DNA from 2 places in the Salinibacterium sp. VpJ6 genome. Region 1 is predicted to be linked to the other one. Evidence: predicted binding sites of a transcription regulator. Region 1 holds the regulator's gene; the other holds the start of a gene.
The links. The regulator HrcA, encoded in region 1, represses chaperone genes, less so after heat shock. The targets are predictions, from matches to a motif close to TTNGCACTCGNNNNNNNCGAGTGCNAA.

Region 1 (10,723 bases):
GCCGATCGTCGCAGCGTTTGCTGCGAAGCTGCGCACAATGGCGAAACTTTCCGGGGGGTCAATGTCGTCGGGGCAAGCCGCCAAAATGTTCGGCATGGCGCCGTGGCAGGCCGACCGGGCAATGAAAGATTTGCGCGGCTGGAGTGATGCGGGGCTGGGCTCCGCCATCGAGGCCATTGCCGATACAGACGCTCAAGTAAAAGGTTTGGGGCGCGACCCTGTCTTCGCGCTGGAACGAATGATCTCTGTGGTTGCAGCTCGCGGCATCCGTTAGCTCGAAGGGGCCGGCGGGCGATAGTTGCTCCTTGCCGCCACCCAATAACAAAAGCCCCTCACCGCGAACGGTAGGGGCTTTTGTGTGGTCGGCGTAGTGCCGATCAGAGAGCTTTAGAGAGCTGCAACCTGCTTGGCCATAGCCGACTTGCGGTTAGCTGCCTGGTTCTTGTGCAGAACGCCCTTGCCAGCAGCCTTGTCGAGCGACTTGGATGCTGCCTTGAGGCGCTCGATGGCGGTCTCTTTGTCGCCAGCCTTGATAGCTTCGCGCGTTGCGCGGATCGCGGTCTTGACCTGGCTCTTCACCTGGCGGTTGCGGTCTTGAGCCTTCTTGTTGGTACCAATGCGCTTGATCTGCGACTTAATATTTGCCACGTTTGTGTGCTTTCTTGTTTGTGGATCAGAGATGGTGGGCGGCCGTGGAAGAGAATCGGTGTTCTGATTCCCGGCCGCGATGCGCATACTGTTCGACAAAGAACCATATGCATAAGCCAACAGGCAACATTACCAGCGCGGTGGAGCTAAATCAATTGCGGAGCAATTGGCGACCCCAGCGCCGAACAAACTGTGTTTGTTCGGGCTTTTCCGGTGGAGCTAAATCAATTGCGGAGCAATTGGCGACCCCAGCGCCGAACAAACTGTGTTCGTTCGGGCTTTTCCGGTGGAGCTAAATCAATTGCGGAGCAATTGGCGACCCCAGCGCCGAACAAACTGGTTTGCGCGGGTTTCGGGTCTTGCTTAGCTGTCGAATCTGTCTGTCAGCGGTGTTAAGACTAGTGACCGTGGCTGGGTGTGTTGGTCGCCACGCCTGACTGGGGCATTAAAGTCTCTGACGACATGGCCGTTTAGTGCCCAGAGGGGGCGTCCCCCTGCGCTTTCGGGGGTTACCCCGATACCCGCTCCGCGCCGCTTTTTCTACCTTGGATACATGACCTCCTCAACCTCTTCTTCCTCTCCCGTTCCCTCTTCGAAAGTCGATTCTTCGACAGCCGACTCTTCGACGTCGGTTGAAATGCCCGCTGCCGGCACGACTTCGACTGCGCTTCTCTCGGACACGCTCGTCGATGACGAGCGGGCATCGTTCGCCGACGCCCCAGCAGCAGAATCGACGACACCGATGGGCAGCTTCGGCGCAGACGCCGCAGCCGCATCTGCTCCCGAGGCCGCTGCCTCTGACTTTTCCGGTTCAGCAGCGCCGCGGCGTACGTCGACCCGCACCATGAGCGTTCTCGCGCTCAGTTTGGGTATCGCTTCATTCTTCTTCGCTCAGAGCATCGTGGTGCCGTTGGCCGCCGTGATTCTCGGTGTCTTCGGCTTGCGCGACGAGCCAACGGGTCGCGGCTTCTCCATTTGGGGAATCGTGCTTGCCTGCGTTGCAACCTTCGGATGGGTTCTCGTTGTTGCCGCTGGAGCGTTGGCTGTACTGCCGTTCGTGTTCCTAGCCGCAGCGTTCTAGTAGCTCTTTCTGCCCCGCGGGCTAGCCGCGCATCCGCCCCTTTTAGGCTTTTGGCCTGTCGTATTAGGCGGGTGCGCGCAGGAACGTCGGCTTCATGGGAGAATTGGGCGGATGTCTCCTCGCGCCTCTTACACACTTGAGCCTGCTTCGACCGATCCTGCGTTTATCCGCAACTTTTGCATCATTGCGCATATCGATCATGGCAAGTCCACCCTCGCTGACCGCATGCTGTCGGTCACGGGGGTTGTTAGCGACCGCGATATGCGGGCGCAGTACCTCGACCGTATGGATATCGAGCGTGAGCGCGGCATCACAATCAAGAGCCAGGCAGTGCGAATGCCGTGGTCGCTTACCGATGAGAACGGTAAGGAACAGTCGTACGCACTGAACATGATCGACACTCCCGGCCACGTCGACTTCACTTATGAGGTCTCACGGTCGCTGGCGGCGTGCGAGGGCGCAATTCTTCTCGTGGACGCCGCGCAGGGCATCGAGGCTCAAACTCTCGCCAACCTGTACTTGGCGATGGAGAACGACCTCACGATCATTCCCGTGCTGAACAAGATTGACCTGCCGGCGGCAGACCCCGACAAGTACGCCGAAGAAATCGCGGGCCTTATCGGTTGCGACCCGTCGACTGTGCTGCGCGTTTCGGGCAAGACTGGCATGGGAGTTCCCGAACTTCTTGACGAGGCTACGCGCCTCATCCCGGCTCCGGTCGGTAACGCGGATGCTCCGGCCCGCGCCATGATTTTTGACTCGGTGTACGACGCCTACCGCGGCGTTATCACCTATGTGCGTATGGTCGACGGTCAGCTCTCGCCTCGCGAGAAGGTCATGATGATGTCGACTAAGTCGGCTCACGAACTGCTCGAAATCGGCGTGAGCTCTCCCGAGCCGACCCCGACTAAGGGCCTTGGCGTCGGTGAAGTGGGTTACCTCATCACGGGCGTGAAGGATGTGCGCCTCAGCAAGGTCGGCGACACGGTCACCAACCACGCCAAGCCGGCTGAAACCGCGCTCAAGGGCTACTCCGAACCGAAGCCGATGGTCTTCTCGGGCTTGTACCCGATCGACGGCTCCGACTATCCGGTACTGCGCGAGGCACTCGACAAGCTCAAGCTGTCGGATGCCGCCCTGGTCTACGAGCCCGAAACATCCGTGGCTCTTGGCTTCGGTTTCCGCTGCGGCTTCTTGGGGCTACTTCACTTGGAGATTGTGCGCGAGCGACTCGAGCGCGAATTCAACCTCGACATGATCGCCACCGCCCCCTCGGTTATCTACGAAGTCATGGGCGACGACAAGAAGCTCACGACTGTCACCAACCCAAGCGAGTTCCCCGGCGGCAAGATCGCCAGCGTGACCGAGCCCATGGTGAAGGCATCCATTCTGACCCCGAAAGACTTCGTGGGAACGGTCATGGAGCTCTGCCAATCGCGCCGCGGCACCATGCAGGGCATGGAATACGTCGGTACTGACCGCGTCGAGCTGCACTACACCATGCCGCTCGGTGAGATCGTGTTCGACTTCTTCGATCACCTCAAGAGCCGTACGCAGGGCTATGCGAGCCTCGACTATGAACCCAGCGGTGACCAAGAGGCAGACCTCGTCAAGGTGGACATCCTGTTGCAGGGTGAGGCTGTCGACGCGTTCAGCGCGATTGTGCACCGCGACAAGGCTTATGCCTACGGCGTGCTCATGACCGAGCGTCTCAAGACCCTCATCCCGCGTCAGCAGTTCGAAGTGCCGATTCAGGCTGCCATTGGTTCTCGCATCATTGCGCGCGAGTCGATTCGCGCTATGCGTAAAGACGTTCTTGCTAAGTGCTACGGCGGTGACATCAGCCGTAAGCGCAAGCTCCTCGAGAAGCAGAAGGAGGGCAAGAAGCGTATGAAGATGGTTGGTCGCGTCGAGGTTCCTCAGGCTGCCTTCATCGCTGCACTTTCTGGCGAAGTCGAAGCCGGGAAAGACAAGAAGTAGACGAATGGATGCGCGCACCTACCCCAATGCTCCCGTTACGTACGGGGCGGTTGGTGCCACGCGTGGCAACACTTTCACGGTGCTGCCGCCTGCCGGGTTTCGTCGCGTTCAACGCAGCGCACGAATCGGCCATGGTGAAGCACGATGGGCTTTTGCGCGCGAACAGATCCTGACGTGGGGTGTGAAGCGACGCAGCGGTTTCGGCGTGACGCTTCTTCCGTGGGATCCTCACGGCGAGAATCTTGATCTGACGATCGACAATGCCGATCATCCGCACGTGCGCCCCGGCGACACGATCGTGCTCTCCATCGGCAGCGGACGGTTCACAGCTCACGAGCCCGTGCGCGTCGTGTATGTCGTTGATGACCCGACTGTTGCGGGCTTTGCCTACGGCACGCTCGAAGGTCATCCGCTGCGGGGCGAAGAATCCTTCATGGTGGAGCGTCGCGACGACAATTCAGTGTGGATGACCGTGCGATCGTTCTCGCGCCCAGCATCGTTCAAGTGGATGCTGGTGTCTCCCGCGCTGCGCGTGTTCCAGTACATCGTGGTCGGGCGCTATCTTCGCGCTCTCGCCGGAGCGATTCCCGCTCAGAAGTAGCTGCCTAACCGCGCCGGAGCGCGATGGCGTCTGGCGGCCGCGCCTAACCGCGCTGAGCGAGCTCTGCGATCGTGCCGAGTACATCATCACGACCGGCAACCAAATCTTCGACAACGACGAGAGCGCTCGTGTCGCGCAGCTCAGCAACGGAGTAGGCGCCGGTTGCGACCGCGATAAACGGGATGCGGGCCGAATCGGCAGCCAGGCCGTCGTTCGGGGTATCACCGATGATCACGCTGGGCTGCTCACCCAGAATGGGAGCGACGAGCGATGTCAGGTGGTGACGGTCAGGGGAGCGGTCTCCAAAGAACGAGTTGGTCCAGTTGAAGTCGTCTTCGGCGTAACCTGCAGCGGTCAGCTTTACGCGCGAATGCTGCGGGCCGTTTCCGGTGAGCAGCGCGTTGGTCCAGCCTCGACCGCCAGCGTCTCGCAAGGCGTCGGGGCCGCCGACAACTGCTGTGCGAACGTAGCCCGTCTCGAGCAGCTTCTGGGTACGGGCATCCAACTCGGCCAGCACGTCGTCGAGCATGGTCGCAGGGTGGCCGTTGAGCTCGAGCAGGGCGGTAAGAATCTGACCTTCGGTCTGCCCGTGCGGGTTCGTGATGAACTTCTGCGGCTCTGTGCCCGTCACGTGGGTGAAGGCCTCGAGATAGACAGCAGCGCCGTCTTTCGAGTTGTGGATGAGCGTTCCGTCGATGTCCCAGAGGATGTGCATAGTCACCCATCAATGCTCCCACGCAAGAGGTGCGACAATTGACCAGTGCCCGTCGCTACGACAATGGGCACGTTTTCTTCACCGGTTGTTAAGGGGATTAGTTCGTGCCAGGTGCGTTGCCGATTGCTGATCCTGCTCCTCTCGACGGCGCCTTGCCTGCCAGCGTTGCTGTGGGCGCCCACGACCGTGACTGGAGTGTGTACATTCACGTTCCGTTCTGTCGCGTGCGCTGTGGCTACTGTGACTTCAACACGTACACGGGTGAAGAGCTGCGCGGAGCTAAGCGTGCGGATTACGCTGACGAGGCCATCGCAGAGATCAAGCAGGCAGCGACCGTGCTCGCGAATGCTGGTGTCGCGCCCCGCAAGGCATCAACGGTGTTCTTCGGCGGCGGTACGCCCACGCTGCTCCCTGTCACCGACCTCACTCGGATGCTCGCTGCAGCGCGAGACACGTGGGGTTTCACGGATGACGTCGAAGTAACTACTGAGGCGAACCCTGATTCTGTCGACCGCGATTACCTTCTCGCGCTCAAAGAGGCTGGATTTACTCGCGTGTCTTTCGGCATGCAATCGGCGGTGCCGCACGTTCTCGCCACGCTGGAGCGCACGCACGACCCCAAGAAGGTTCCGCATGTGGTGAAGTGGGCGCGCGAGGTCGAGCTCGACGTCAGTGTCGACCTGATCTACGGCACGCCGGGGGAATCACTGGCCGATTGGGAGCGCTCGCTCGATCACGCCATCGCGCAGAACCCCGACCATATCTCGGCGTACGCGCTCATTATCGAGACCGGTACCAAGCTGGCGGCGCAGATTAAACGCGGCGATGTTGCTCCGGTGGATGACGATCTGCAGGCAGACATGTATGAGCTGGCCGATAAGAAGCTCGCAGCGGCGGGCTACGACTGGTACGAGGTCAGCAACTGGGCGAAGCGGGACGAAGACCCAGCCATCAGCCACGCAAGCCGTCATAATCTTGGCTACTGGCTAGGCAACGACTGGTGGGGTGTTGGCCCGGGGGCTCACAGTCACGTCGGGGGCGTTCGCTGGTGGAACGTCAAGCATCCGGCCGCCTACGCTGATCGAATCGCCGCTGGTCATTCTCCGGGAGCCGGGCGCGAAACACTCGCGGACTCCAGCAAATATCTTGAGCATGTACTTCTGCGGGCGCGTGTTCGCGGAGGTTTGAAAACGGCAACGCTCGATGCTGAAGGTCGCACGGCAGTCGCCGGGCTCATCGCCGATGAACTGGTGGATGCTCCCGCGGCGTTCAAGGGAACCCTCACCCTCACGCTTAAAGGGCGCCTACTCGCGGATGCCGTCGTGCGGCGATTGCTAGCAGACGCCCCCATTTAGAGCGATAGGTCGAATTACTTGATGAACTCGATGGTCAGCGGGTATTTGAACGCTTGGCCGTTGTTGGCGGCGACGGCACCCATGATGCTGAACACCAAGATGACAATACCCACAGCGACGATCGTGAGGTAGCCAATGAGAATCAGCATGAGGAACAGCGAGATCACGTAGGCGATGGCCATGGTGATCTGGAAGTTCAACGCAGTGCGCGTGTGAGCCTGAACAAAGGGTCCACGGTCTTTCAACACGAGGTATCCCACGAGTGCGGGAATGAAGCTGAAGAAGATTCCACCGACGTGGATCAGTGTTGCCCAGAGCTTCTCGTCGCTCGGACTCATCGGTTGGATCGGCGCGTACGGCGAGGCGGGGGGAGGCGTTGAATCTGACATGCCTCCATTAAAGCCCTACTTGGACAAAAAAGTAGCCTCGAGAGCAGAAGCTCCCGAGGCTACTCGCTATCGGCTTAGCCGATAAGCAGAATTACTTGATGAGGCGCAGTGCGAAGGGGTAACGGTAGTTCGCGCCGTCTTTGGCCTTCGTGAAGCCGATGATCGAGAAGACCAGCGACACAACGAAGACGATCGGAAGCAAGATAGCGCCGATAACAACGGCGACCAGAATGTTCGAGATCACGTAGGCGATTGCCACGGTGATCTGGAAGTTCAGGGCTTCCTTCGCTTCGGTGTTAGTGAATGCGCCGCGGTCCTTGAAGACCAACCAGATAATAAGCGCGGGGAGGAATCCAATGATTCCACCAAGGTGAGCGAATGATGCCCACTGCTTGTCCTCAGCCTCGGTCAGTTGAGCTGCCGGCTGCGGTGCTGCGGGCTGCGGATTTGCGTCAGTCATGTATTCGTGCCTTTCAGGTGAACGAGGGAACTTCCCGGGTTTCATCAAAGTGCTCGGTGTCACACCTGAGCATTTCCACAAAAAGGTAGCGCTCAAGTACACAGACACGCTAGCGCTATGACTCGCGCGGTGCAACGGCTGTGTCGTGGTGTGTCGAGTAAGATTGGCAGTCGAACGGATTGAGTGCCAATCAAGAGAGGTGGGTGGTGGAATGGTTTCCGCCCGCGGACTTGACGTGCTTCGAGTCATTGTGCAGGACTACGTTGCTACGCGCGAGCCTGTCGGATCTAAGTCAATCGTTGAGCGACATTCCTTCGGGGTGTCCGCCGCAACGATTCGCAACGACATGGTCTTGCTCGAAGACGAAGAGCTCATCACGGCGCCACACACCTCATCGGGGCGTGTGCCGACCGACAAGGGCTACCGCATGTTTGTAGACCAGTTGGCCGATCTGCGCCCGCTGACGAGCGCTCAGCGTCAAGCCATCGAGTCGTTCCTCGGCCAGGCCGACGACTTGGATGACGTACTTGCGCGCTCGGTTCGCTTGCTGTCGCAACTGACCAACAGCGTGGCGCTCGTGCAGTACCCCTCGCTGGCGACCGCTCGCGTGCGGCATGTGGAACTTGTTCCGTTGCATGCCACACGCATCATGACGGTGTTCATTACCGACTCTGGTCGAGTCGAGCAACGCCTCATCGACGTCTCTGACCCCGTGGACGAGGCGTTCTTGGGTGAGGTTCGCGCCAAGCTGAATTCTGCTCTTGCTGGGCAGTCTCTGCCCGAAGCGGCCGATCGAATCGCAAGTTTTGCGCAGATTTTTCCCGCAGAAAGACAGGCATTCGTCGGCCAAATTGCTACAAGTTTGATCGAGCAGGTGCTGGCCAACCGTGCCGACAAGCTCGTTCTCGCCGGCACCGCAAACCTCGCTCGCACCGAGCAAGATTTCACCGGAAGCATCTTTCCTGTGCTCGAGGCAATAGAAGAGCAAGTAACGTTGTTGCGCCTGTTTGGGGAGATGGAAGTAGCAAATGGATCAGTTTCAACTCGCATCGGGCGAGAGAACGCAGAATTTGGGTTAGAAGAGACATCGGTCGTCACGGGCGGGTATTCCTCATCCGGCGGCGGTGTTTCGCGCTTGGGCGTGCTTGGCCCCACGCGCATGGACTATTCGAACAACATGGCGGCGGTTCGCGCAGTGGCGCGATACCTCTCGCGACTTTTGGAAGACAACTGAGCTCGTAAGGAGCAATCGGAACTTTGGCAGATCACTACGAAGCCCTCGGCGTTGCGCGCGAAGCGACCCCGGAGGAAATCAAGAAGGCGTACCGCAAGCTCGCACGCGAGTTGCACCCCGACGTCAATCCCGGCGCGGATGCGTCTGAGCGCTTCAAGACAGTCACTCATGCCTATGACGTGCTGAGCGATCCGCAACAGCGTCAGCAATACGACATGGGCGGCAGCGGTGGCTTCGGCGGCGGCGCCAACTTCGGTTTCGGCGACATCTTCGAGACGTTCTTCGGCGGTGGGGGTGGCGGTCAGACCGCTGGTCCGCGGTCACGCCGCGAGCGGGGTCAGGATGCGCTGCTGCGTATCGAGGTGAGTCTCAAAGACACGATGTTCGGTGTCACTCGCGACATCGAGGTCAACACTGCAGAACTCTGTGAGACGTGTGAGGGCAGTTGTGCTGCCCCCGGCAGCTCGCCCGTTCGTTGCGACATTTGTCAGGGCAGCGGCCAGATCCAGCGCCAGGTGCGAAGCCTCCTCGGCAACGTCATGACGTCGAGCCCCTGTGGCACGTGCCGCGGTTACGGCAACATCATCGTGAACCCCTGCGCTACGTGTGCAGGCCAGGGTCGCGTTCGTGCGCAGCGCACTCTCTCGGTCGACATCCCGGCCGGCGTTGAGACGGGGCTGCGTCTGCAGATGCCCGGCCAGGGCGAGGTTGGCCCCGCAGGCGGGCCCAATGGCGACCTGTTCCTCGAGATCAAGGTGCGCCACCACGACATCTTCAGTCGCGCCGATGACGATCTGCTGGCCACCGTTGAGGTCGAAATGATCGACGCAATCTTGGGCACAACAGTGAAGCTCGATGGCCTCGACGGAGAAATCGAAGTAGTCATCAAGCCCGGTACCCAAAGCGGCGAAGTGCTCACGATTCGCGATCGCGGAATTACGAGCCTGCGTGGCAACGGCCGCGGTGATCTGCGCCTCGGCATCCAGGTCGTCACGCCGACGAAGCTCAGCGGTGCAGAACAGACCCTCATGAAGCAGCTCGCCGCCGTGCGCAAGAGCAAGCAGCCGCATTTTGCCGAGTTCCAGCAGGGGCTGTTCGCGAAGCTTCGCGACCGTTTCCTGTAGGCACTCATGGCACATCTCTATATCGATGAAGAACTCGGCGACGTCGGAATTGGCGCCTCCGTTTCCTTGGGCAACGCCGAAGCGCGCCACGCTGTCACGGTTTCGCGCCTGAAAGTGGGCGAGACGATCGCGATCGGGAACGGTGCTGGCCTGATCGTTTCTGGCCCTATCGTCACGGCGGAACACACCGAGCTCACCATCGAAGTAGCGGATGTTCAGCAGTCGCCGCGGCGAACCCCGGCCGTCTTCCTAGCTCAGGCTCTTGCCAAGGCCGATCGCGACGAACTTGCGGTTCAGGTCGCCACCGAACTCGGTGTCGACGGCGTCATCCCGTGGTCGGCGGCGCGCAGTATTTCGCGCTGGCACGGCGCGAAAGTTGCCAAGGGCCGCGATCGATGGGCAGCAATTGTTCGCGAAGCGAGCAAGCAGTCGCTGCGCAGCTGGATCCCCGACGTCCTCGATCTCGTGACCACGAAGCAATTGGCGACTTTCGCTTCCACGACGCGGATGCTCGTGCTCGAGCCCACGGCAACGGAAACGTTGGCCGAACTCGAAGTCGACGACCGCGACATCCTGCTCGTAGTGGGTCCGGAGGGCGGAGTTGCGGATCACGAGCTCGATCTCTTGACGGCGGCGGGAGCATCCACGATTCGACTGGGCAGTGAAGTGTTGCGCACGTCGACTGCGGGCCCGGCGGCCTTGGCAGCGTTGAACGTCAAGCTTGGCCGTTGGAGCTAGAGGTTTAGGCTAGAGACATGTCTGATTCCCCATCGATCTTTACCAAGATCATCGCTCGCGAGATTCCCGCGGATATCGTCTTCGAGTCAGACGCGGTAATCGCGTTTCGCGACATCGCGCCTCAAGCACCCGTGCACTTGCTCGTTGTGCCTAAAACCGAAGAGTTCGCCAACGTTACGGAGCTTGCCGCAGGCAACCCGGCGCTACTGGCTGAACTTGTCTCGGTCGCCCAATCGCTTGCCGACGAACATGCAGGCGGGCAGTACAGACTGATCTTTAACACTGGCGAAAACGCTGGTCAAACTGTTTTCCACGTGCACGCTCATGTGCTCGGCGGAAACCTCGAGGAAGGCACCCTTGGTCACTAGTGACTCCGAGTCCGCAGGTTCGACAGAGCG
Region 2 (10,723 bases), 620 kb from region 1:
AATTCAGGCGTGACGCCGCCGTAAACTCTGAGCAACCTGCGTTGACAGGCTTCTTGCAGACTGAGAATATAGGTGCGCCGCAATCGGCCCCATTATCTAAGGAGCACTTCGCTATGTCCGAACCCACCCCTTACGCTGCAGCACCTGCAGGCGCACCGGCTGCTAAGTGGAATGTTCTCTCGATCATCTCGCTGGTTACCTCCATCATCGGCCTGAGCCTCGTCGGCATCATCACTGGTCACATCGGCCTCAGCCAGATCAAGAAGACCGGTGAGCAGGGCAACGTTCTCGCCATCATCGGCCTCATCCTTGGTTACCTGGGCTTCGTCATCGGCCTCATCGTTGCGATCACCATCATCGGTGCTGCAACGATCGGCGGCGTTAGCTCCTACTAACACGTGAAGTAACAAAAGAGGCTCGCACGGTTGTGCGGGCCTCTTTTGTTTGAGCCGCGCTTGCTAAAGTGTGCGCATGGCTACTAATAACTCAGACGGCTCCATCCCGCCGATCGCTTCGCCCGGCGGATCCTCCACGTCAGACGCTCCGCTCGCAAAGGCGACTCCTTCCGCCAAGAAGCCCGCCGCCAAGAAGTCGCCCGCCGCGAAGAAGCCGGCTGCGAAGGCTGCTCCTTCCGCGAGTGCCGCGAAGTCGACCGCGGCCAAGCCCGCAGCGAAGGCCGCTCCTTCCAAGGCCGCAGCAGCGAAGACACCCGCTGCCAAGTCGACAGCAGCTAAGCCTGCAACAGCGAAGCCGGCGACGACGAAGGCCTCGACCACAAAATCGACGACGACGAAGGCGGCTGCCACGAAAGCGGCTGCAGCTAAAACGTCGGCTGCGAAGACGGCTGCAGCTAAAGCTGCTGCTGCCAACGACACGAGCGCAGCGGCTCCCGCCGCCGTTCCTGCTGAGGCCGCGGATGCTGCGACTGCTCCGGCAGACGCTCAGGCCGCGCCGGGTGCGGGGACGACCGTTCCTCCCGTGGCGCCGGCACCGTCCGTCGCGCCCGCGACTGCACCTGCCGACAACGCCGCTGCCGCCAATGCGCCAGCAGCGCCGGTTGCTCCCGAAGCAGCGCCAGCCGCAGCACCTTCCAACCCCTATGCTTCGACCAACGGAACTCCCGTTCCCGGCTATGCGAGCAGCCCTACTCCCGGCCAGGCGGCGTACAGTCCCGTGCCGGCAGGCCCGCCCAAGGGTTTGTCGATCGCTTCGATGGCAACGGGTATTTCGAGCGTCGTTCTCACGTTCATGGCACTCGGCTTCTTGCCCGGTATCGCTGCAGTTGTCTTGGGTCACATGGCGCAGAAGAAGCAGCCCTACGCCCGTCCGCTCTGGCTCACCGGCCTCATCACCGGCTACATTGCCACCGCGCTTGGTTTGCTGACGGTAATCGCTGTGATTGCCTTCTTCGTTTTCATCGCTAACGCGAGCTACGGCGGACCGTACTACGGCGGCTACTAAGCAGTAGCTGCTGAGGTTTCAGCAAACGTCGTGCGCTGTGCGAGCAGCGCGCGACGTTTGCCGCCCACTCGCGTGAGAATAAGCGTGGCGCTGTTCTCGCCCTTGAGCGAGAGAGACGTTCTGAAAGTCGCGGGGTCGATATCGACTCCGCGCTTTTTGATTTCTAGGGTCCCGATTTTGCGGCTGGCCAGTTCCTTTTTGAGCGAGCGCTTGTCGAGAGCGAAGTCGGCCACAATCTCAAAGCACGTGGCGAACGGGGTCGCGACTGCGGCATCCGCACTGAAATAGGCGATGGATGTGTCGAGCATGCGAGCGTCCAACTGACGAGCCAGATCACCAATGAGTCGCGCCCGGATGACAGAGCCGTCGGGTTCATAAAGATACTGTCCGAGTTCTCCCGCGGCTTCGTCTTCGCTGTCGGCAGCTGCCGTGAGCTCGGCGGTGCCGTGATCGCCGATGACGAGCGCAGCGCGGCGGATGCCGGGGCGGGCTGCCGCTCCGAACCAGAGTCCGAGCTCAACGACTTCGCGCCCGACCGATACCCACTGGGCTTCAGCATTGTCGGGGATGAGGTCGCGGTCGATGCCCGGACCGAGTTTGATGCCGGTGGGGTAGCGCTCAGCGAGGCCGAAGGCGAAGTCGAGCGAGGGGGTCCAGTCGGCGGGGTTGGTGAGGCGCACGCGGGCGTCGCGGCGAGCGGGGTCGAGGTAGATGCCGTCGATGCCGGCCAGATCGGCAGATTCGGCGTCGCCGTGCACGACTTGGGCGTTGTGCCACGGAGCGAGGTTGAATGCTGCAATGGCGGCGGTCGTCTCGTCGCTTTCGACGGCGGTGACATTAAGTTCAAGGGCGGCGATGGCGAGCGCATCCGCTCCGATGCCGCAGCCGAGGTCGGCTACCCACTTCACTCCGGCTTTCGCGAAGCGGCCGGCGTGCTGGGCGGCGACGGAGAGTCGAGTTGCCTGTTCGAGCCCGGCCTCGGTGAAGAGCATCCGCTCGGCGAAGGGGCCGAACTTGCCCGCGGCTTTCGCGCGCAGTTTCGATTGACTGAGAACAGCGGCGACGAGGCCGGGACTGTGGCCGGCCTTGCGCAGCTCGGCGACGGTGCGCACGATTTCGTCGCTCGAATGCCAGGCTGGCAGCGAGTCCAAGAGGCGAAGCCCTTCGGTTGAAAGTAGCTCGCGCAATTCGCTCTGATTCATTCTCTAACCGTATCCGCATCCGAATTGGCACTCACGTTGATCGAGTGCCAACCAAGCCGTATAGTTGATCTGGCACTCCTACAGGGAGTGTGCCAGCCCAAGCACTTTAGAAAGAGGTCAAACGTGTCGGTGTCCATTAAGCCGCTCGAGGATCGCATTGTTGTCAAGCAGGTTGACGCAGAACAGACCACCGCGTCTGGGCTCGTTATTCCTGACACTGCGAAAGAGAAGCCCCAGGAGGGCGAAGTAGTCGCCGTAGGTCCCGGTCGCATCGATGACAACGGAAACCGCGTGCCGCTCGACATCGCAGTCGGTGACAAGGTCATCTACTCCAAGTACGGCGGAACCGAGGTGAAGTACGGCGGAGAAGACCTTCTCGTACTCTCGGCTCGCGACGTTCTCGCAGTAGTCGTTCGCTAACGCGATACTCATTTCTCGTCCGCCGTTTACGGCAGGACAGTTCGAAAGCCCAGGGCCTCGGCTCTGGGCTTTCGTCGTATCCGGAGGCGTCGGGCCGCACGGCTCGTCAGCATTGCGGATGGCGCTGAGCGTTCGTCGTCAGCCCTAGGATTTAGAAGTGACTTCTCCTTCGCCCGCCACCGACCGCGTCTCTCCGAGTGGTCTCGGCTTTGCTGTCTCCGCGTATGTGCTGTGGGGCGCGATGCCGATCGTGTTCTTCTCCCTCAAGGAGTCGGGCGCGATTGAAATTGTGGCCTGGCGAATCGTACTTTCGCTGGTGTTCTGCGCGATCTTGCTGGTGTTCACTCGCGGTTATCGTCGGGTTCTTGCCATCATCCGTGATCGTAAGACGTTCTGGACGCTCGGCTTGGGCGGCGCCTTCGTCGTCGTCAACTGGCTGATCTATGTGTACGCAAGCCTCAACGGTCACATTGTCGAGGCGTCACTGGGGTACTTCACGAATCCGATCGTCACGGTGCTGCTCGGTGTCGTCATCCTGCGCGAACGCTTGCGTCCGCTGCAGTGGGTGGCACTCGGCATCAGTGCGCTTGCAGTGCTGGTGCTATCGATTGGCTATGGCAGCTTCCCGTGGATTGCCCTCGGCCTCGCCTTCAGCTTCGGTTTCTACGGTCTCGTCAAGAAGAACGTCGGCCCTAAAGCGGATGCCATTGGTGGCTTGGCCGTCGAGACAGCATTCCTTGCGCCCATCGCGGTTGTTGTTCTGCTCGTGCTCTCGGCCGATGGGCAACTCGCTGCGGGTACCGCGGGAGCCGGTCACCTCACGTTGACGCTCTTTTTGGGTGCCATTACCGCAATCCCGCTGATTCTGTTCGCCGCGGCCGCTCGGCGACTGCCACTTACCTACATGGGGTTGGCCCAGTACTTGGCGCCAATTCTGCAGTTGATCGTCGCTGTCTTTATCTTTCATGAGGCCATGCCGCCCGAGCGTTGGTTGGGCTTTGCCATCGTGTGGCTGGCGCTGGCAATTCTCACGTTCGATCTCTTCCGTCACTCTTCGCGTACGCGGCTTGGTTCTGCCGCGGAGGCTCCGGGCGCCCCGTAGTATTCCTCTGACGGTGTGTGGTCGCCCGAGACCTGCACGCTAAGAAAGGCGAGGCAATGGCGAGGATTCAGCCGGCGAGACGTGTCATGGTCGCAGCGCTGGTGGTTGCCGCGCTCTCCGCCTGCAGCGCCCCAGCCCCTCCCGCTGCTCCGACCGCGACCGCCGATGCGGGGTCGACCCCGTCGGCAACGCCCACTCCCGCGGTGACGCCCACGGGTGATGGCATCCTGCGCATCGGCACTATCTTTCCGACATCGGGAACTTTCTCGTTCCTCGCGGCGGCCCAGAAAGCCGGGGTGGCCGCGGCAGTAAAAGAGATTAACGCTGCCGGTGGCGTCAACGATGAGCCTGTCGAAATTGTGGCGGTTGATTCCGGCGAAGCCAAAAAGACCACGCTGGAGTCGAACTTCAAGAAACTTGTCGCAGAAGACGTAGATGTAGTTATCGGCCCCTCATCATCGGCTCTCGCGCAGCGGGCAATTCCTCTCGCGATGGATGCCAAGATTCCCTTGATTTCTCCCGCCGCCACGCTCTCGAGCCTCGACGATGTTTTCGATGACGGCTACTTCTTCCGTACGATTCCCGCCTACGATCAGCAGGGTTATGCACTGGCGTATGCGCTCGCCGGCGGCGAGACGGCGCAGAAGATTGCCTTTGTCTCTATCGCGGATGAGCAGGGCACCGCACTGCACGACACTTTCGTTGCGGCGCTCGCCGAATATGACACGGAACTTGTCGCTGACGAAGTCTTCACGGCATCGACGACCAAGTTCGACCCGATCATTGCGAGCCTGAAAGAGGCTGCACCCGATGTCGTTGTCGTGGGTTCCACCTACGACTCAGAAAAGGCCACCAAGGCAGCCATCGAGAAGATTGTCGCTGCGGGGTTCACGAGTTCAGAGCTCTGGCTCACCTCGCTCAACACTGGTGATTATTCTCAAACGTTCAAGAACGGCACGCTTAAAGGAGTGCGCGGAGTGATCGAAGGCCACCAGCCTTCCAAGGCCTTCATCGCCACGCTCAAGTCCACCAACTCTAAGCTGACCAGTTACCGCTATGCGGCCGAAGCTTACGACGCCACGATGCTCGCGGTTCTTGCGGCGATTGTCGCTCAGGATGACGCGGGGGAGGCGATCGCAGGTTCGCTGTACGACGTCTCGAAGAGCGGCGTTAAGTGCCTGAGCTTTGCTGAGTGCCTTGAGGTTCTCAAGACCACCAACGACATTGACTACGACGGCGTCTCTGGCCCCGTAAACTTCACGCCTGGTGGCAACGTCGAGCCCGCTTTCTGGGGTTTTTACGCGTACGACGGCGAGAATAAGTTCGTCTACAAGAGTGGTGCAATCTTCGGCTAATTCGAGTGCCGCCCGGATTGGGGCCACTCTTTTGGCTCCGGATTAGCTCTCCGGAGTTCGCTTTTTCAGGATTGGCCATTACCGTAACTATGCCGCTCTCTGTGTTGAGCGGTAGATAGGAGCGACTGTGATGACTTCCATTCCCGTTGGAATTCCCGTGTCGCGCCGAGCCCGTCGTGGGTTCGCGACAGTTGCCGGCGTGCTCGCCGCCGTTCTCGTCATGAGCGGATGCTCGGTGGAGGAACCCGTTGAAGAGCGCGCTGCGCCCAAAGATTTGACCCTGACGATTGGTGCTCTCGTGCCCGAGTCGGGAGCCCTCGAGAAGTTCGGCCCTGCAGTGTCGGCAGCGATCGCTTTGGCCGCTCAAGACGTCAACGATGCCAACGCAAACCTCACTGTCAACGTGGAGACGCGTGACTCCGGAGACTCCAGTGACTCGACGGCGGAGGAAGCAGCAACGGAGCTGCTCGCCGCCCGCGCCACGGTGATCATTGGGGGTCTGTCGAACGGAATCTCTAAGAAAGTGATCGACACGATCACCGAGGCGGGAGTCGTCGAGATTTCCCCGGCGAACGATTCGCCCGACTTCTCGAACTATGACGACAACCAGCTGTACTGGCGCACGTCGCCGTCCTGTGCTCTGGAGGGTTCTGCCCTGGGTGCCGAGATGGCCGACCGCGTTGATGGGTCAATCGCCATCCTCTCTGAAGATGCACTCTGCGGCCCGCTTCTTCCCCGTGCGGTGAGCGAAACGTTCCTCCGTGGCGGTGGCGAGGTTATCTACCAGGAGAGCATCGACGAGAAAGCAACAGGTCTCGAAGACAAGATCACTGCCGCTCTTGAAGCCAAACCGGATGCCGTAGCCATTGTTGGCTCGAAGCAGGCGGAGAAGATTGCCAAGGCGTTCATCGCCGCCGGATACTCGGGCGACCAACTGTTCTTCACCGGGCTCTCGCTCGGCAAGCGCGGCTCAGGGTTTGCGGCCGGCAGCCTCACGGGCTCCATCGTGACGCATCCGGGTCTTGATGTGGAAACTATTTCGGACTTCACCGACCGGCTTCTCGAAATCAACCCGAGCCTCAAGGACTTTAGCTACGCCGCCGAGAGCTATGACGCGGTTATCCTGGCGAGCCTTGCCGCCCTGGCGTCGCAGAAGATCTCCGGCGAAGGCATCGCAAGCAAAATGCAAGAGGTGTCGGGTGGCAGCGGTGATGGTGAGGTTGCTCTCAACTTTGCGGATGCCGCGAAGATTGTGCTCGATGGCCGCACCGTAGATTACGACGGTGTTTCGGGGCCAATAACCCTCAGTGACAATGGTGACCCTCAGGGCGCCATCATTGGGATTTACCAGTACGGTAGCGACAACGTGTACACCCGTATTGGCTAAGTAAGACCTGCGTTTTCGAAAAGTCTACGAATGGTAACGATTCGAACAGTGTTACAAGGCTGTAGTACAGACGTATTGTGCAGACGTCACGGGTGGGCATAGCTTGACTGTGTGGTGACAACGCAGTGCCACATTTGATTCCTGAACACATTCGAAACGCAAGGAGCAACATGAGCGTATTCGCGAAGGCTACGGCCTCCCCATCACGGTCCAAGCGGACCCTGTTGAGCGGTCTCGCAATCGTCGGTGCAAGCGCACTGGTACTAGCTGGCTGTGCAACTGACGGCGGAGACACCTCCACCGGTTCCGAGGGCGGTGAGCTCTCCCTGAAGTTGGGAACGGCCCTTCCTGTCACCGGTAACCTCGCATTCCTCGGCCCGCCCGAGATCGCCGGTACCGAGTACGCAGCGTCACAGATCAACGAGGCAGACGCCGGAATCCAGATCGAACTCATCCAGGGTGACTCGGGTGACACTGACAACAAGGCATACGAGACTGAAATCCCTCGCCTGCTCGGTGAAGACGTTTCTGCAATTCTTGGTGCAGCATCCTCGGGTGTTTCGCTTCAGTTCATTGACCAGGTTGTTGGCGCTGGAGTAATCCAGTTCTCGCCGGCAAACACCTCGGCCGCATTCACTGACTACGACGACAAGGGACTGTACTTCCGTACCGCTCCTTCCGACGTTCTTCAGGGTGAGGTTCTCGGAAACCTGATCGCTGGCGATGGTCACGAGACCCTCGGAATGATCGTTCTCAATGACTCCTACGGAACCGGCCTTGCCAAGTTCACGCAGGAAGCATTCGAAGCAGCCGGCGGTGAAGTTGTTTCGCAGCCCACCTACAACACCGGTGACACCACGTTCGATGCTCAGATCTCCGAAGTTCTTGCTGCGGACCCTGACGCCATCGCGCTGATCACCTTCGAAGAAGTGTCGACCATGCTCCCGAGCATCGTCAGCAGCTTCCCCGCAGAGAACCTCTACTTCGTAGACGGTAACCTCGCGAACTTCGGTGACGAATTCGCAGCAGGCACCCTCACCGGTGCCAAGGGAACCCTCCCCGGCCTGAGCGTAGACACGATTGCTGACTTCACGTCGGCACTCAACGAGTTCTACGTTGGTTCGGGACAGCCTGAGCTCGAAGAGTTCAGCTACGCAGCAGAGTCCTACGACTCGGTCATCCTTCTTGCTCTCGCATCGCTCGCAGCCGGTTCCACCGACTCCGCAGCAATCGCTGAGACGCTTCAGGAGGTATCGGGTGGTTCGGGCAACGGCGAGAAGTGCACCACCTTCGCTGACTGTGCAGAAATCATCAACGGTGGAGGCACCGCTGACTACGACGGCATCTCTGGTCCGATCACCTTCAACGAACTCGGTGACCCCACCGAGGCCAAGGTCGGAATCTACCAGTACGGTGAAGACAACACCTACAGCGCTTTCTAAGTCTCACTGAGACGTAGCTTTCGCTAAGAGAAGGCCCCAACCCTCACGGGTTGGGGCCTTCTTCGTGCCCTCAGCGCTCGGCGCTACGCGGTGCGACCTTGGGGGTGCTAGTTCGCGTGCGTGCAGCCCCGGCCCGCAATCCCAAGCTCGCGGCATGGAAGCGTGCACGCTGATCTAGTTCGCAATCCGGTGCTGAAAGAGTTTCAGCCTCGTTGGCTGCTGTCTAAGGAACATGAAACGGCATCAGGTAGCCCTGTAAGCGACGCATGCCTGCTCGGCGGGTTCATGGACGATCCAGGCGAGAACCGCCGCTCAGAACGGCGCTGAGCGTCTCGAGCACGCAAAAGACCCCACCCGAACGAATCCGGATGGGGTCTTTAGCGAAGCGAGTTGGCTAGGTGCCAAGGGTTCCGAGGTAGAGCCCGATGACCTTGGGGTCATTCAGCAACTCACGCCCGGTGCCTTCGTAGGCATCGTGGCCCTGGTCGAGAACATAACCGCGGTCACAAATTTGCAGGCAACGACGTGCGTTCTGCTCCACCATAATCGTGGTCACTCCGGCCTTGTTGATCTCCGATACCCGAATGAACGCCTCATCCTGCTTCACGGGCGAGAGTCCGGCGGACGGCTCGTCGAGAAGGAGAACGTGGGGGTCCATCATGAGTGCTCGAGACATGGCGACCATTTGGCGCTCACCACCCGAGAGTGAACCCGCGCGCTGCTTGAGGCGCGACTTCAGCTCGGAGAAGATGCCGGTGACGAACTCAAGACGCTCGTCATAGATCTTCGGGTTCTGGTAAAGCCCCATCTGAAGGTTCTCTTCAATGGTCAGGCTCGGGAACACGTTGTTGTTCTGCGGAACAAAACCAACACCGCGCGACACGAGCTTGTTTGCCTTGAGCCCGGTGATGTCGTCACCGTTGAGGCTGATCGAACCGCCACGCACCTGAACCTGGCCGAAGATTGCCTTCAACAGGGTCGATTTGCCGGCACCGTTCGGTCCGATGATTCCGATGAGCTCACCGGGGTTGGCGACCAAGTTGCAGTCGTTCAGAATGTTCACGCCCGGGAGGTACCCCGCAGTGAGGTCCTTGACGTGGACTACCGCGTTCTCGGTGGGGATAGCGTTCACTTGCCGGTCTCCTTGCGCTTAGCGATGTTCGCGTCGAGTTCTTTTACCTCTTCAGCGAGATCAATCGCAGCCGTGTTGAGTTCGCCTTCGATGCGGCCAGTGACCACGCCGAGGTCGACATCCTGATGCGAACCGAGGTACGCATCGATGACGGCTTGATTCTTCATCACCTGATCCGGCGGACCTTCTGCCACGACCTGACCCTCGGCCATCACGATCACCCAGTCGGCGATATGACGCACCATGTGCATGTCGTGCTCAACGAAGAGCACTGTCATGCCCTCGTCTTTAAGGTCGAGGATGTGGTCGAGCAGCGACTGAGTCAACGCGGGGTTAACACCGGCCATGGGCTCATCCAGCATCACCAGAGTGGGCTGGCTCATGAGGGCGCGAGCCATTTCGAGCAGCTTTCGCTGACCACCGGAAAGGCTGGCCGCGAAGTCAGACGACTTGGCATCGAGCTTGAACTTCTTGAGCAGAACGATCGCGCGTTCTTCGATCTCGGCTTCTTGCTTACGCCAGAGGCTCGGGATCATGCCGCGGAAAATGTTCTCCCCGATTTGATCCTTCGCGCCGAGTTTCATGTTCTCGAGCACCGTCAAGAGCCCGAGAGCCTTCGTGAGCTGGAACGTGCGCACCTGGCCAAGTCGTGCAACCTTGTGGGCACCCATTCCGGCGAGAGAGTGTCCGTCAAACGTCCACTTTCCGGCGTCGGGCTTGTCGAAGCCGGTCAACAGGTTGAACAGCGTCGTCTTTCCTGCACCGTTTGGACCAATCAACGCGGTGATCGCATTGCGAGGGATTTCGACGTGATCAACATTCACGGCGGTCAGACCACCGAAGGTGCGACGGATGCCGTCAGCAATGATGATCGGATCGACCTTGGCAACTCCAGGGACGATGTCGCCCTTGTGGAGCCCCGTTGTTTTTTCGCGTTCCACCGGCGCAGCCGGTGAGTCTTTACTTGACAAAGGTCAGCTCCTTCTTGTTGCCGAGGATGCCCTGTGGTCGATAGATCACGAGCAACATCAGCGCCACACCCACAAGGATGAAACGCACCGTCTGCGACTGCGTCGTGGTCATGAACGGCAATACACCGATGTTGACCAGGGCGGGAAGCAGGTTGCTCAAGAGGGTTTGAACGCCCCAGAAGATTACGGAACCGATGATCGGTCCGAAGATCGTGGCGGCTCCACCGAGCAGAAGTGCGGTGTAAACGAAG

Region 2: the regulator HrcA is predicted to act here: its motif matches at 2,688-2,714, upstream of groES (co-chaperone GroES).

The regions. Positions count from the first base shown of each region.
Region 1 is NZ_JBSOQL010000001.1:469,167-479,889, reverse strand. It holds gene holA (DNA polymerase III subunit delta) at 1-274, shown strand, start outside; gene rpsT (30S ribosomal protein S20) at 388-648, opposite strand; gene ACWTV1_RS02330 (DUF4190 domain-containing protein) at 1,202-1,729, shown strand; gene lepA (translation elongation factor 4) at 1,841-3,709, shown strand; gene ACWTV1_RS02320 (DUF1990 domain-containing protein) at 3,714-4,310, shown strand; gene ACWTV1_RS02315 (HAD family hydrolase) at 4,354-5,025, opposite strand; gene hemW (radical SAM family heme chaperone HemW) at 5,130-6,380, shown strand; gene ACWTV1_RS02305 (DUF4870 domain-containing protein) at 6,395-6,769, opposite strand; gene ACWTV1_RS02300 (DUF4870 domain-containing protein) at 6,861-7,229, opposite strand; gene hrcA (heat-inducible transcriptional repressor HrcA) at 7,441-8,463, shown strand; gene dnaJ (molecular chaperone DnaJ) at 8,487-9,587, shown strand; gene ACWTV1_RS02285 (16S rRNA (uracil(1498)-N(3))-methyltransferase) at 9,594-10,325, shown strand; gene ACWTV1_RS02280 (histidine triad nucleotide-binding protein) at 10,343-10,693, shown strand; gene ACWTV1_RS02275 (PhoH family protein) at 10,683-10,723, shown strand, end outside.
Region 2 is NZ_JBSOQL010000001.1:1,085,029-1,095,751, reverse strand. It holds gene tsaD (tRNA (adenosine(37)-N6)-threonylcarbamoyltransferase complex transferase subunit TsaD) at 1-13, shown strand, start outside; gene ACWTV1_RS05365 (DUF4190 domain-containing protein) at 114-395, shown strand; gene ACWTV1_RS05360 (DUF4190 domain-containing protein) at 472-1,461, shown strand; gene ACWTV1_RS05355 (THUMP-like domain-containing protein) at 1,458-2,663, opposite strand; gene groES (co-chaperone GroES) at 2,787-3,083, shown strand; gene rarD (EamA family transporter RarD) at 3,241-4,185, shown strand; gene ACWTV1_RS05340 (ABC transporter substrate-binding protein) at 4,242-5,540, shown strand; gene ACWTV1_RS05335 (ABC transporter substrate-binding protein) at 5,671-6,927, shown strand; gene ACWTV1_RS05330 (ABC transporter substrate-binding protein) at 7,098-8,369, shown strand; gene ACWTV1_RS05325 (ABC transporter ATP-binding protein) at 8,764-9,501, opposite strand; gene ACWTV1_RS05320 (ABC transporter ATP-binding protein) at 9,498-10,472, opposite strand; gene ACWTV1_RS05315 (branched-chain amino acid ABC transporter permease) at 10,462-10,723, opposite strand, start outside.